DNA from 2 places in the Comamonas sp. A7-5 genome. Region 2 is predicted to be linked to the other one. Evidence: riboswitches for the same ligand, from Rfam matches in the RefSeq annotation. Region 2 holds a riboswitch; the other holds the start of a gene.

Region 1 (7,254 bases), on a different contig from region 2:
CTGGTAGTTGCGCAACTCCGCCACCAGGGCCTGCAGCGGGTCTTCATCCTCCGGCACCAATGGCTGGGTGTTGGCGCTCAGGCCCAGCGGCGCAGCACCGGGGGCCAGCAGGGCATGCAGAGGCAGGCCGCCATCAATGACAGGCAGCAAGGGAGGGGGAGTGGGTTCAGAGGAGCTCATGAGACAGGCAGAAGACCTCGGCAGTGTAAGCCGGTCCCTGCACCTGCTCTTTAAAAAGGCGGGCAGTCAACCGGTATTCAGGCAACTCGATGCTCGGTTTGGCGGCAGCAACGCCGATTGCATTGATGTCGTGAATACATTCACTGCGGGCGAACAGCAACGGGCGGGCTGGTGTTCGACATTGATTGAGCATAAAAAAGCCAGTGCGGCGGAGCGCACTGGCTTGGGGGAGACCCTGGCTATCAGTCTTCGTAAGCGTCCATGGGTACGCAGCTGCAAAACAGATTGCGGTCACCATAGACGTTGTCCACGCGGCCCACGGGGCTCCAATACTTGGCGCGGCGCAGGGCAGGCACGGGATAGGCGGCGGTTTCGCGGCTGTAGCCATGCTGCCAGTCTGCGGCCAGCAAGGCCTCTGCCGTATGGGGTGCGTTCTTGAGCGGGTTGTCGTCCCTGGGCAGTCTGCCGGCCTCCACTTCGGCAATCTCGGCACGGATGGCGATCATGGCTTCGATGAAGCGGTCCAGCTCAGACAGGCTTTCACTCTCGGTCGGCTCCACCATCAGCGTGTTGGGCACGGGAAAGGACAGCGTCGGTGCGTGGAAGCCGTAGTCGATCAGGCGCTTGGCCACGTCCTCGGCCATCACGCCGCAGCTGTCCTTGAAGTGGCGCAGATCCACGATGCACTCATGGGCCACGTGACCATACTCGCCCGCGTACAGCGTGGGGAAGTGTTCCTTGAGGCGTGCGCTGATGTAGTTGGCGTTGAGGATGGCGGTCTCGGTCGCCAGCTTCAGGCCCGGCTCTCCCATCATGCGGATATACATCCAGCTGATCGGAAGAACGGCTGCATTGCCCAAAGGCGCTGCGCTGACAGCTCCCACCTGGCGGACGTCGCCTGCGGTGGCATGCCCCGGCAGAAAGGGCACCAGATCCTCGACCACGCACACGGGGCCGACGCCGGGGCCGCCGCCGCCGTGAGGAATGCAGAAGGTCTTGTGCAAGTTCAGATGGCTGACATCGCCGCCGAACTCGCCGGGTGCCGCAAGACCTACCAGGGCGTTCATATTGGCGCCGTCCACATAGACGCGGCCGCCATGGCTGTGCACCAGTTGGCACAGCTCCTTGACCTCGGTCTCGAACACGCCGTGCGTGCTGGGGTAGGTGATCATGATGCAGGCCAGATTGGCGCTGTGCTTCTCGCAGGCCAGCTTCAGATCCGCCATGTCCACGTTGCCGTTGTCATCGCACTTGGTGACCACGACCTGCAGGCCCACCATTTGCGCGCTGGCCGGGTTGGTTCCGTGGGCGCTGCTGGGAATCAGGCAGATATTGCGGTGCGCCTCGCCGCGTGATTCATGGAAGGCCTTGATGGCCAGCAGACCGGCGTATTCGCCCTGGCTGCCTGCATTGGGCTGCAGGCTGATGCCCGCGTAGCCCGTGGCCTGGCACAGCCAGTCGCGCAGCTGCTGATCCAGCTCGGCATAGCCTTGCAGCTGGTTGGCGGGCGCAAACGGGTGGATGTCGGCGAACTCTGGCCAGGTGATGGGAATCATCTCGCTGGTGGCATTGAGCTTCATGGTGCAACTGCCCAGCGGGATCATGCTGCGGTCCAGCGCCAGGTCCTTGTCGCTGAGGCTGCGTATATAGCGCAGCATGGCGGTTTCGGAGTGGTGGGTGTTGAAGACCGGGTGGGTCAGATAGGCCGTGCTGCGCTGCAGGGATTCGGGGATCAGCGAGGTCGGGCCTTCGTCCATGGCCTCGATGGTGGGCAGGGCCTGGCCCTCCTGGGCAAAGATGCTCCAGATCAGCTCGACATCGGTCCGGGTCGTGGTTTCGTCCAGGCTGATGCAGAGATATTCATCCCAGGCCTTGCGCAGATTGACGCCCTTGGATACGGCGCGAGCCGCCAGGGCGTCGGTGGCCTCCCGGGTGTGCAGGCTCACGGTGTCGAAGGCTGTGTCGTGGTGGTGGGCGCCAAAGCCCAACTGGGCCAGGCCACGGCTCAGAATCGCTGTGAAGCGTGCCACACGCTGGGCGATGCGCCTCAACCCCTGGGGGCCGTGGTAGACGGCATACATGCTGGCAATCACGGCCGGCAGGACCTGGGCCGTACAGATATTGGATGTCGCTTTCTCGCGGCGGATATGCTGTTCGCGTGTCTGCAGAGCGAGGCGGTAGGCGGGCTTGCCATGCGCATCGACGCTGACACCCACCAGACGGCCGGGCAGGCTGCGCTTGTATTCGTCGCGACAGGCCATGAAGGCCGCGTGCGGACCGCCCGCGCCCATGGGCATGCCGAAGCGCTGGCTGTTGCCCACGACAATATCGGCATCCCATTCGCCGGGCGGTGTCAGCAGGGTCAGAGCCAGCAGGTCGGTGGCCACGATGGCGGCGGCCTGCTTGGCGTGAATGGCTTGCACATCGGCCTTCCAGTTCACGATCCAGCCGCTGGACGCGGGGTACTGGATGACGGCAGCAAACAGATCGCCTGCCAGCGCGGCCTCCCACTCTTGCTGGCTGTTGGCGATTACCACTTCGATGCCGATCGGCCGGGCGCGGGTCTCGATGACTTCAATCGTCTGCGGGTGCAGATCGCCGGCCAGCACGATGCGATGGCTTTTGGATTTGACAGAGCGCCTGGCCAGCGTCATGGCCTCGGCGGCTGCCGTGGCCTCGTCCAGCATGGAAGCATTGGCAATCGGCATGCCGGTCAGGTCGGTCACCATGGTCTGGAAGTTGACCAGCGCCTCCATGCGGCCTTGCGAGATTTCGGCCTGGTAGGGGGTATAGGCCGTATACCAGGCTGGATTCTCGAGGATGTTGCGCAAGATGACGCCCGGCGTGTGCGTGCCGTAGTAGCCCTGGCCGATAAAGCTCTTCAGAACCTGATTCTTGCTGGCGATGGCCTTGAGTTCGGCCAGCGCAGCGGCTTCGGTAATCGGCGCCGGAAGATCCATGGGCCTGGCGCGTGCGATGGAGTCGGGCATCACATCGCGAATCAAGGCATCCAGCGAGGGCTTGCCGATGGCGGCCAGCATTTTTTGCTGCTCATCGGCGTCCGGGCCTATATGACGGGGGATGAATTCGTGGCTGTTTTCCAGCGCTTCCAGGGAAGCGACGGGGGCGGGAGGCGACATCAGCATGGGAGGGACCTATTCTCAAATACTGTGACTGACGGTTTGCATGCCAGGCATGCGTGAATGCCGTATGCCTGAAGGCATGCGGCCGGTGCTTCAAGCAGCGCTGGCTTGTTCCAGCGCGGTATTCATCAGAGCCAGGCGTTCGCTTTCCTGGTCTGCATATTCCCAATCGGGATATTTGCTGCGTGCCATGGTGTTCAGCCATTGCTGGCAGGCCAGGGCAAGCAGGGCTTGCTGTTGCAGATCGGCATCGATGCTGCCTGTGATCTTGAGCTGACCAAAGGCGGTGGCCACGTGTGCACGGCAGACCGAGCGCAGATAGATCTGGTTCATGTCATCGCTGGCCAGCCACTGGGCCTTGGCCGCATCGTCATGAGCGAGCATGCCCTCGGGCACGGGCAGATCCCAGTTGCTCAGTTGCTGCTGCAAAAAGCGCAGGGCCTTGGCGTTGCCGCCTGTTTGCTCCTGGTACCACTCTTGAAGAGCGGCCAGTGTGTCGCTGCCATCATCGCTGCCGAAGGGGCTGAAGTCGTCACCGCCGTCGTAATAGAAGTCCTGGGCTGCGATGCGCGCAAAGGTCGGGTGGCTGGTCTCGCGGGCGAGACCGACGTCCGGATCGTCAAAATACAGAATGGTGCTCATGGCTGCATGCAAAAACGGCCTTCGCAATGCGAGGGCCGTTGATACGCTTAGTTGTCCTTGGCGAAGTCGTTGTAGGCGGTCTCTTCCATCAGAGCTTCGAGCTCGCCCACATTGCTCATCTTGACCTTGAAAAACCAGCCTGCGGCCAGTGGGTCGCTGTTGGCGAGCGACGGGTCATCGCGCAGGGCTTCGTTGACTTCGACGATCTCGCCGGTCACGGGCATGTAGACATCGGCAGCGGCCTTGACGGATTCGACCACGCCAGCCACGTCGCCGGCCTTGAAGGTGGAGCCCACGGCAGGCAGGTCCACAAACACCACATCGCCCAGCGCATCCTGTGCGTGTACGGTGATGCCGACGATGGCGGCATTGGTGTCAGCGGCGTTGATCCATTCGTGTTCTTTGGAATACTTGATGCTCATGGAAAGCTCCAGATGGGGGATTCAGGGGAATCGGGTGTTGTTTGAGAAAGGTCCAGTTCGCACTTTAGCGGTGTTCTGGCAGCTGTTTGGCAAACTGGCCCGTCTCATGCGCGGCGGCAGACCTAGCCGCGGTAGTAGCGGGTGGGGACGAAGGGCGTGGCGACCACCTTCATGGGCACGGGCTTGCCGCGCACCATGGCGAAGATTTCCGTATCGATGGCGGCATAGTCGGGCTCGACATAGGCCAGTGCCACGGGCTGGTTGAGCGTGGGGCTGAGCAGGCCGCTGGTGATGTGGCCGATATGCTGTCCGTCCATGTTTTCCAGCACGGCGGGCTCGCGCACGGGAATGCGTTCCAGCGCGATCAGGCCCACGCGCTTGCGGCGCAGAGACTGAGGGTTCTGCAATTGCTCCAGCACGATGGCCGCACCGGGAAAACCGCCTTCGCGCTCGCCGCCGGTGCGGCGTACTTTCTGCATGGCCCAGTTCAGCGCAGCTTCCACCGGGGTGGTGCTGGTGTCTATGTCGTTGCCGTACAGGCAAAGTCCGGCTTCTAGGCGCAGCGAGTTGCGCGCGCCCAGACCGATGGGGGCTACCTCGGGCTGTGCCAGCAGAGCTTCGGCAAAGGCTTCGGCAGCTTCGCCGGGCAGGGAGATTTCAAAGCCGTCCTCGCCCGTATAGCCGCTGCGCGTGATGTAGAGCGCATGGCCTTGCCAGTCGAAGTAATTGCCGGTCATGAAGACCAGTTGCGTCACACCGGGAATCAGACGCGAGAGGGCAGTGACGGCTTGCGGGCCTTGCAGGGCCAGCAGGGCGCGATCGGGCAGTGGGACGACCTCGCAGTGGCTACCGATGCGGTTCTGGATATGAGCGATATCGGCCTCTTTGCAGGCACCGTTGACGATGAGGAACAGATCATCGCCGCGGTTGACGAACATCAGGTCGTCGAGAATTCCGCCTTGTTCATCGAGCAGCAGGCCGTAGCGCTGCTTGTGCAGGCCCAGGTCCATGATATCGACGGGCATCAGCGATTCGAGCGCGGCGGCGGCATCGGGGCCGCGCAACAGCAACTGGCCCATGTGCGAGACATCGAACAGGCCGGCGGCCTTGCGCGTGTGCAGATGCTCGGCCATCAGGCCTTGAGGGTATTGCACGGGCATGGCGTAGCCGGCAAACGGCACCATGCGGGCACCCAGTTTCTGGTGCAGTGCAAACAGCGGTGTGGAACGCAGATCGGAAGAGGTGTCAGCAGCAGTCACAGGCAAGCGCTCCGGTGGTCAAACCAAAATGAGTGGCCATGCATGGCGGGGCCATGCGTGGCGGGCTTGCCCTGCTGTCCGCTTTACCTGAGAGATTCACTGCACGCATTGCATCGGGCAGTTTGCTCCTTCGGTGGATGCCGGCGCACATACGAAATGACGGCCTGCATCTCTCTCCAGCAAGGGACGCTGCAGGTTTGCACACCTTGCAGCGCTTGTCAGTCCTTTTGCCTGAGCGTTTTGACACCGGGTTGGGGGTCTGCGCCTTCGGCGGTGCGAGGCAGCTTCAAGCTGCAGGCACTCTCTCCTGACCTTGGCGATTCTAGCGGTGGGCAAGGGGCTTGCACCACCGAATCGGATGGACTCTGGGGTTTTCGAGCACAGATCGCTGGAATTGAGCTTGCGGTCTCACTGCGGTTCTGTGTTCATGGCGGGCGTACGAGGAACATCGATCTCCTGGCGCGGAAACACCAGTTGGTAGGGCTGCTCGAAGCAGGACGTCACGGACTGGCCCTGGCGCATGCCGGGCTTGAACTTCCAGCGTTCGAGCGAGCGCATGATGGACTTCACGATGCGGGGATCGGTATCGGCGGGCTGGTAGGCCACACGGCCGAGTTCGCCCTGGGCCGTGACTTCCAGGCGGAAGACCACCGTGGTCTCCAGCCCGTTCGGAAACCAGTGGGCGCTGATGAAAGGCGTGGTGTGGCGGCGTGGCTGCGGTTGCCGATCGAGCTGGGCGGGGGGTGTGCAGTCTGCCTTGATCCAGGCAGGCCATTCCATGCTCTGTGGCCGCCTGTGCTGCGTGTCCAGTGGCGGAGCCGGCGTCGGCCCAGGCTGCCCGGAAACTGTGCTCGGGATGCCGGCACTCGGCGGCTGCTTGGGCTGGCTGCCATCGGAGAGGTGGGAGCAGGCTCCGAGCAGCAAGGCGGTCAGAGACGCGGCGCAGGCGGCGGCAAGGTGTGAGGTGCGCGAAATGTCCATGAGGACATTGTCGGCCATGCGGGCCGTACCTTCAGGGTTGCGCGGGGCGCAGATCCAGTCCCTTGCTGTCGGCCTCGGCGCAGGCGCGCCACCAGGCCGAGCCCGCATGCGGAGCGTTCAGGTCCAGGCGCTCGCCCATCATGGGCGTGGCGATCTCTATGCCGTGCTGCCTGCCCAGGCTCAGGATCTGCTCGAAGGGGTCCCACCAGGCATGCATGGCGAGGTTGAAAGTGCCGTTGTGTATGGGCAGCAGCCACTGGCCGCCGAGATCCCGGTGTGCCTGCACGGTCTGTGCCGGATGCATATGGACATAGGGCCAGTGGGCGTCATAGGCGCCGGTCTCCATCAACGTGACATTGAAAGGGCCGAAGTGCCTGCCGATTTCGGCAAAACCGTCGAAGTAGCCGCCATCGCCGCTGAAGAAGACGCGCAGCGGCCTGCCGGCCTGGCGGTCTTCTATGGTCCAGGAAGCCCAGAGCGTACGGTTGCCGTCGCGCAGGCTGCGCCCCGAGAAATGCTGGGCCGGCGTGGCAGTGAAACGCAGGCCGTCGACCTCGCTGCCCTGCCACCAGTCATGCTGCACGATCTTGTCGGTCGGCACGCCCCAGGCCACCAGTCTGTCTCCCA
Region 2 (7,254 bases):
GTTGGCCCAGATCAGGGCTGCCGCAGCGGCCAGCATGAGCACCATGCCGGCAAAGGATTCGATATGCAGCAGGTGCGAGATTTGTGCCTGCACGCGCTCGGTCGCGGATTGCAGTGCGGAAACACGGGGGGAATTTTGGGATGCAAAAGGCGCAGGGGCCTGCACAAGTGTTTGTGGGTCCATGTGTCGGTAGGTGTCTGAGTCGTACGCTGAAGGCGTGCGGCACCTGAGGCAATGCCTGCTGGTGCCGTCTGCACTGCAAACGACTGGTGCGCTGGCGGCCCGACCTGCGCATGAACATTCACCTGCCATCGCCACCTCGTGCGGCGGGCACCCAGCAGAAATTGTAGCTAAAGACGCAGCAATGGTCTGGATTTGAGGTTATTTTTCCGGGGTGGAGACTTCGTCATCAGAACGGAAGCCGTTCGTGCTTCACGTCGCCTTGGCTTGAGCGGGTGGACTGCACGAATCGCGTCAGCACCGTCCGGCAGCCGGCGCTATGCTGGCGCGCTAACAGAAAAGAAAGCGTCTCATGCCGGGCATAGGAATGGAATATTTGTGGGTGGGAGTGGTGCTGTTTGCGGCGGCGGCGCAGACGGTGCGCAACACGGCCCAGCGCTCGCTGACGGCGCAGGTCGGCACCTTGCCAGCCACGCTGGTGCGCTTTCTCTATGGCTTGCCGTTTGCTGCCATCTATCTGCTGGCGCTGTATGGTCTGGGCGATCCGTCCCAGGTGCTGCCGAAGTTCAGCGCCGCGTATCTGGGCTGGATCGCGCTTGGTGCCTTCTTTCAGGTTGCGGCCACGGCTGCCTTGCTCATGGCCATGAAGGAACGCAACTTTGCCGTGGCGGTCACGCTGTCCAAGACCGAGGTCCTGCAGGTGGCCCTGTTTGCCGCCATGTTCCTGCATGAGCTGCCGACCCGGCTGGCGCTGCTGGCCATGGTGCTGGCCACGGTGGGCGTGTTGATGCTGTCGCTGCCGCCGCGCGGGCAACTGTTCACGCTCTCGGCCTGGACCAGCAAATCCTCGGTCTACGGGCTGATCTGCGGCGCCTGTTTTGCGCTGGCCACGGTGGGCTTTCGCGGCGGCGCGGTCGAGATCGCAACACTGGGAGTGAGCTCGCCCTGGTTGTCGGGGGCCTGGGGCGTGCTGATCGCGCAGGCCATGCAGTCCGTCGTCATGAGCGCCTGGATTGCCAGAACCCATGAACAGGGCCTGCGCCCCATCTTCAAGGCCTGGCGCATCTCGCTGCTGGCCGGCAGCATGGGCGCTGCAGCCTCGCTGGCCTGGTTCACCGCCTATGCCATGCAGGGGGCGGCCGCCGTGCGCACCCTGGGCATGGTGGAGGTGGTGTTCAGCTATATCGTCTCGCGCAAGGTGTTCAGCGAGAAGCTCTCATTGACGGAAAAGCTGGGCATGGCGCTGATGATGCTGGGCCTGGTGCTGATCTGTCTGCAGCTCTGATTTCAAGAGCTTCCTGCGCTTGTTTAGTCTCATTTTCAAAGCTAAAAGTCATTTGAAATGAACTATGAAAAAGCGCAAGAAGCTTCTAAATCAATAGCATGCTACCGCGGCTGTGCTGCGCCTCAGGCGGCTTGCTGCTGCGCTTGCGCCAGGCGTTGGCGCTGCTCGGGCTTGACCGCGTAGAGCCGGTAGCCGATCGTCAGCAGCGCAAACCACAGGGGCGCGATATACAGCGCCACGCGGGTGCTGGCATCCAGCGACAGGCAGACCAGCACCACGGCCAGAAAGGCCAGCACAAACCAGTTGGTGAACGGCGCGCCGGGCATGCGGTAGGCCACGGCAGCAGCACGCCCCAGCCTGACGGCGCGGCGATAGCGCAGATGGGCAAAGACGATGATGCCCCAGGTCCACACGGCGCCGATGGTGGCAATGCTGGTCACGTAGATGAAGGCCTCCTCGGGCACCAGATAGTTCAGCACCACGCCAAGCAGCATGAATGCCGCCGACAGCACAAGGCCGGCCGCAGGCACATGGCGCGCATTGACCCGGCCCAGCCTGGCGGGCGCCTGTTTGAATTGCGCCAGCGTGTAGAGCATGCGGCCCGTGCTGAAGATGCCGCTGTTGCACGAAGAGGCGGCGGCGGTGATGACCACGAAGTTGATGATGCCGGCTGCGGCAGGAATGCCCAGCTTGTCGAAGACATGGACGAAGGGGCTCATGTCGGGGCTGAGTTCGTTCCAGGGCACCAGCGACATGATGACGATCAGGGCGCCGATATAGAAGATCAGAATGCGGTAGACGATGCTGTTGGTGGCACGGGGCAGCACTTTCTCGGGGGACTCGGCTTCACCGGCTGTCACGCCTATCAGCTCCACGCCGGAATAGGCAAAGCAGGCTATCTGCAAGGTGAAGACCACGCCCACCATGCCCACGGGCGCAAAGCCGCCATGCGACCAGAGATTGGTGAAGCTTGCCGTCTGGCCCAGCGGTCCCCAGCCCGTGGTGATGATGGCCACACCCAGAACCAGCGTGGCAACAATGGTCACGACCTTGATCAGCGCGAACCAGAATTCCAGCTCGCCGAAGACCTTGACCGCAATCAGATTCACGCCCAGCAGCACGGCCAGCGTGGCGAGCGCCGGAACCCATTGCGGAATGGCCGGAAACCAGTAGTGGGTGTAGATGCCTATGGCCGTGAGCTCCGCCATGCCTGTCACCACCCAGGTGAACCAGTAGGTCCAGCCGGTGACGAACCCGGCCCAGGGGCTGACATAGGTTTCGGCATAGGTGGCAAAAGAGCCGGCCACCGGGCGGTGCACCAGCAACTCGCCCAGTGCCCGCATGATGAAGAAGATGGCCAGCCCCGCGATGGCGTAGCTGACCAGCAGCAGCGGACCAGCCTTGTGGATTGCCTTGGCCGAGCCCAGGAACAGGCCCACGCCAATGGCGCCGCCCAGGGCGATCAGCTGGATGTGCCGGTCCTTGAGGCCGCGCTCCAGCTCCCCTGTCTGCTGCAGCGACTCCCCGGCTGCGCTTGGATGATTTCGACTCATGTTGTATGTCTCCGTTTTGCCATTCACACGGCAACAGCTGCCCCTCACGGGGCGCTGCGGCTACCGTGTCTGGCTTGTTGATGAGGTTTTCAGGTCGTGGTCAGGCGCTGGCGGTGCTCAGCGTGGCCGGTCGGGGCTGTCTGCTGGCGCTGCCCATGGACTGCAGCACGAGGTCGCCGACCATGTCGGCGGTGACGGCGGACAAGGTCCAGCCCAGATGGCCGTGGCCGGTGTTGTAGAACACGCAGGGCTTGTTGCCAGGGCCCACGCGCGGCAGCATGTCCGGCATCATGGGGCGCAGGCCCGCCCAGGGCACGACGCTGCGCGTGCTGACGCCGGGGAAGCATTGCTGCACCCATTCGATGAGTGGACGGATGCGGTCGGCGCGGATGTCCTTGTTGAAGCCGTTGAACTCCGCCGTACCGGCAACTCGGAAGCGATCGTCGCCGAGGCGGCTGGTGACCAGCTTGGTCTCGTCGTCCAGCAGACTCACCACAGGGGCTGCGGCGCGGCTGGCTTCGTCCGGCAGATTGACCGTGATGGAATAGCCCTTGACCGGATAGATGTTGACGCTGTCGCCCAGCTGGGCGGCCAGGGCGCGGCTGGCCGTGCCTGCGCAGACCACCATGGCGTCGAAAGTCGAGGTCTCGGTTTCCAGGCCCTGGCGCACGGTCACGCTGGCCTGCTTGCCGTTGCTGTTCACCGACACGATTTCCTGGCCGTAGCGGCATTGCACGCCCAGTCGTTCGCAGGCGGCAGCCAGGCCGCTGGTGAACTTGTGGATGTCTCCCGTGGAGTCGCTCTCGGTGAAGTAGCCGCCATAGAAGGTTCCGGAGAGGGTCGGCTCTATGGAGCGCATCTCCTGCGGTGTCACGGCGCGGCGCTCCAGGCCGCCTTTGGCCAGCAACCGGGAAACCTTGCCCGCATGTTCAAAGCCTGCTCGGTCGCGGTAGATATGCAAGATGCCTTTTTGCTTCAGATCGAAGTCAATGCCTTCGCTGGCCGCCCAGTCAAACAGGTGCTCGCGTGCCGCAATCGCCAGCCTGGCGGTTTCCACGGTGTTTTTCTCGTAATGGGGGATGGCAGCGAGAAACTGGCAGAACCAGGAAATCTTGTGCCAGCTGGGCCTGGGGTTGAGCAGCAGTGGAGCATCGCTCTTGAGCATCCACTTGAGGCCCTTGACGATGGTGGACCAATGGGTCCAGACCTCGGCGTTCGAGGCCGAGAGCTGGCCGCCATTGGCGAACGAGGTTTCCATGGCGGCATAGCGCTGTTTCTCGAACAGGGTGACGGAAAATCCGCGGCGTGCGAGGGCGTAGGCGGTGGTCACGCCAGTGATGCCACCGCCGATGACGGCGATTGTCTTCATGATTCAGATTCCAGAAACGTCAAGGGTGGAGCCCGTGCGCAACATGCGCAGCGGACGCCCCCTCTGTTCTGGACCTGAGAGATTCACGAGGCAGGGCCTTGCGGCGCTGCTCGCTTGCTCCTTCGGTATGCCCGGCGGACGATGACGTCCGGACATTCTTCAGAGTGTGTGAAAGCGATGCCGATCCTTTGGCCTGAGAGTTTCCGGGGCGGTTGCTCCTTCGGCGCTGCATACGCCAAGTTTGCGCTGCAGTCTCTCTCGGCATCACCGGGCTGAGAGCCTGTGGGCAAATGTAGGAAGAACGGCGGTGCCTGGATATACGGGTTTTCTAGACTTCTGCGCCAGGGCCCAGCCATGGCTGCTCATGTCGGGTTCACGCTATTTGATAGCGATTGCCGCTTATCCTTCAATGAAATATGGATTATTTGTCTATGAAAATGAATTTATTAAAGCACAGTGTGCTTCTAAATTCATAGCAGTAAGCTCTGTCAAGTACACCTGAGCAGCCCCAGAGTCAGCCCCTGCATTGGCACAGCGGGTCATGGCCTGCGGTGGATTTGGGCAAAATATCGTCTTTGCCTGTCAATGGGCCCGGCGATATCACCGCTTTGCCATTGAAGCGCCCGACTGGGGTGGCTGCCGATTCAGGATGCAACTGGCCTATCCGCCATGGCGTTCTGCTGTCATGGCTTCGTTCCTTTGTCCTTGTTGCCCGCGACCGTCATGGTCGCCTTTTTGCGTTGCCTGTCGCAGCGCCTGCGGGATGGTTGGGTGTTTTGTCCGGATGGGCGCAAACCATTACAACAAGACATTTATGTCCCAACCCAACTCAAGCCAGCAGCTCGCGCCGACTGGTGATGGTGACGATAACCAGCCCCGCTTGCACCGGGTGCTCAAGCAGCGCCACCTGAGCATGATTGCCATTGGCGGCGCCATCGGAACGGGCCTGTTCGTGGCCTCCGGCTCGGCCATCGCCCAGATCGGCCCTGGTGGTGCCGTGCTCACCTATCTGCTCATCGGCATCATGGTGTACTACATCATGACCAGCCTGGGCGAGCTGGCCGCCTTCATGCCTGTGGCCGGCTCTTTCTCTACCTATGCCTCGCGCTATGTGGATCGAGGCTTCGGCTTTGCGCTGGGCTGGAACTTCTGGTTCAGCTGGGCTGTGGTGGTGGCGGTGGACCTGGTGGCCTCGCAACTGGTCATGGCCTACTGGTTTCCCGATGTGCCAGGCATCATCTGGAGCGGCCTGTTCCTGCTGCTGATGGTGGGGCTGAACGCGTTTTCCGCGCGCGGCTTTGCCGAGGCCGAGTACTGGTTCGCGCTGATCAAGGTGCTGGCCGTGGTGGCCTTTCTGATCACCGGCGTGCTGATTCTGTTCGGCATCATCAGCAACGGCCATGTACCCGGTTTCGAGAACTGGACCACGGGCGATGCGCCATTCGTCGGCAATTTCGCGACCTTTGTGGGCGTGGCCATGATCGTGGCCTATTCCTTCCAGGGCACGGAGCTGGTGGGCGTTGCGGCAGGCGAATCCGAGAATCCGCGCGAGAACGTGCCGCGTGCGATTCGTCAGGTGTTCTGGCGCATCCTGCTGTTCTATGTGCTGGCCATTGTCGTCATCGGCTTTCTGATTCCCTATACCGATCCGCAGCTGCTGCGTACCGATGTGGCCGATATCGCGGTGAGTCCGTTCACGCTGGTGTTCCAGCACGCGGGCCTGCTGTCGGCGGCCACGGTGATGAATGCGGTGATCCTGACCTCGGTGCTGTCGGCCGGCAACTCCGGCATGTATGCGGCCACGCGCATGCTCTACAACATGGCGACCGAGGGCAATGCGCCGCGCATCTTCTCCCGGCTGACCCAGAACGGCGTGCCGCTGGTGGCCTTGATCGGCAGCACGCTGGTCGCCAGCCTGTGTCTGTTTTCCTCGCTCTACAGCCCGCAGGCCGTCTATATCTGGCTGCTGAATCTGGCCGGCATGACGGAGTTCATCGTCTGGCTGGGCATTGCCGTCAGCCACTACCGCTTCCGTCGCGGCTATGTCATGCACGGCCACGATGTGGGCCTGCTGCCCTACAAGGCCGGCGCCTTCCCCTTCGGTCCCATCTTTGCCTTTGTGCTGTGTCTGGTGGTGACGCTGGGCCAGAACTACCAGGCCTTCCTGGAAGATCGCATCGATTGGGGCGGCGTGGTCTCGACCTATCTGGGCATTCCGCTGTTCCTGCTGTTCTGGCTGGGTTACTGGCTGGTCAAGCGCAAGACCTGGGTCAGCTATGCCGATATGCGCTTTGACGAGCTCGAAGACATCAAGCAGGGCAAGGTTTCGTCCTGAGGCGGTTTGAGTCTTCCTCTTCTCTGTGCGGGAGGGGGGAAGGATGCAGGGCATGAGGTCATGCCGCTGCTTGCTGTTTTCAGGTGCATGTGTGCTTGTTTAATGCATGGCTGCCGTCTCTTGCCAGCGCAGGCAAAATCGGCACTGTGAGCGATCTTCCCACCAGCCCCGATTCCCGGCCCAGGCGCATCGCGCATCTGGACATGGATGCGTTCTACGCCTCCGTGGAGCTGCTGCGCTACCCGCAGCTCAAGGGGCTGCCGGTGGTGATCGGCGGCGGGCGGCGCAGCTTTGACGAGGAGCTGCTGGCGCGCCATGCGGGGCGGCCGTTGTCCGAGATCCCGGTGGCGGACTTTCCGCTGCTGCGCGATTACACAGGGCGCGGCGTGATCACCACGGCCACCTATCCGGCGCGGCAGTTCGGCGTGGGCTCGGCCATGGGCATGATGAAGGCCGCCAGGCTGTGCCCGCAGGCGATTCTTCTGCCCGTGGACTTTACCGAGTACAGGCGCTTTTCCCGGGCCTTCAAAGA

Evidence for each region. A riboswitch is a leader RNA that binds a small molecule or an ion and turns the genes downstream of it on or off. The one in region 2 is predicted to bind glycine.
Region 1: another riboswitch for glycine. It lies ahead of gcvT (glycine cleavage system aminomethyltransferase GcvT); the one in region 2 lies ahead of AAIL67_RS05525 (D-amino acid dehydrogenase).

The regions. Positions count from the first base shown of each region.
Region 1 covers NZ_JBCPWO010000001.1:62,610-69,863, reverse strand. The annotation lists gene AAIL67_RS00310 (ATP-binding protein) at 1-180, opposite strand, end outside; gene AAIL67_RS00305 (hypothetical protein) at 167-373, opposite strand; gene gcvP (aminomethyl-transferring glycine dehydrogenase) at 423-3,326, opposite strand; gene AAIL67_RS00295 (hypothetical protein) at 3,417-3,965, opposite strand; gene gcvH (glycine cleavage system protein GcvH) at 4,013-4,387, opposite strand; gene gcvT (glycine cleavage system aminomethyltransferase GcvT) at 4,510-5,646, opposite strand; glycine riboswitch at 5,711-5,836, opposite strand; glycine riboswitch at 5,856-5,966, opposite strand; gene AAIL67_RS00280 (hypothetical protein) at 6,055-6,645, opposite strand; gene AAIL67_RS00275 (MBL fold metallo-hydrolase) at 6,659-7,254, opposite strand, start outside.
Region 2 covers NZ_JBCPWO010000002.1:561,479-568,732, forward strand. The annotation lists gene nhaA (Na+/H+ antiporter NhaA) at 1-183, opposite strand, end outside; gene AAIL67_RS05515 (DMT family transporter) at 533-1,465, shown strand; gene AAIL67_RS05520 (amino acid permease) at 1,588-3,018, opposite strand; gene AAIL67_RS05525 (D-amino acid dehydrogenase) at 3,119-4,387, opposite strand; glycine riboswitch at 4,559-4,658, opposite strand; gene AAIL67_RS05530 (amino acid permease) at 5,202-6,722, shown strand; gene dinB (DNA polymerase IV) at 6,926-7,254, shown strand, end outside.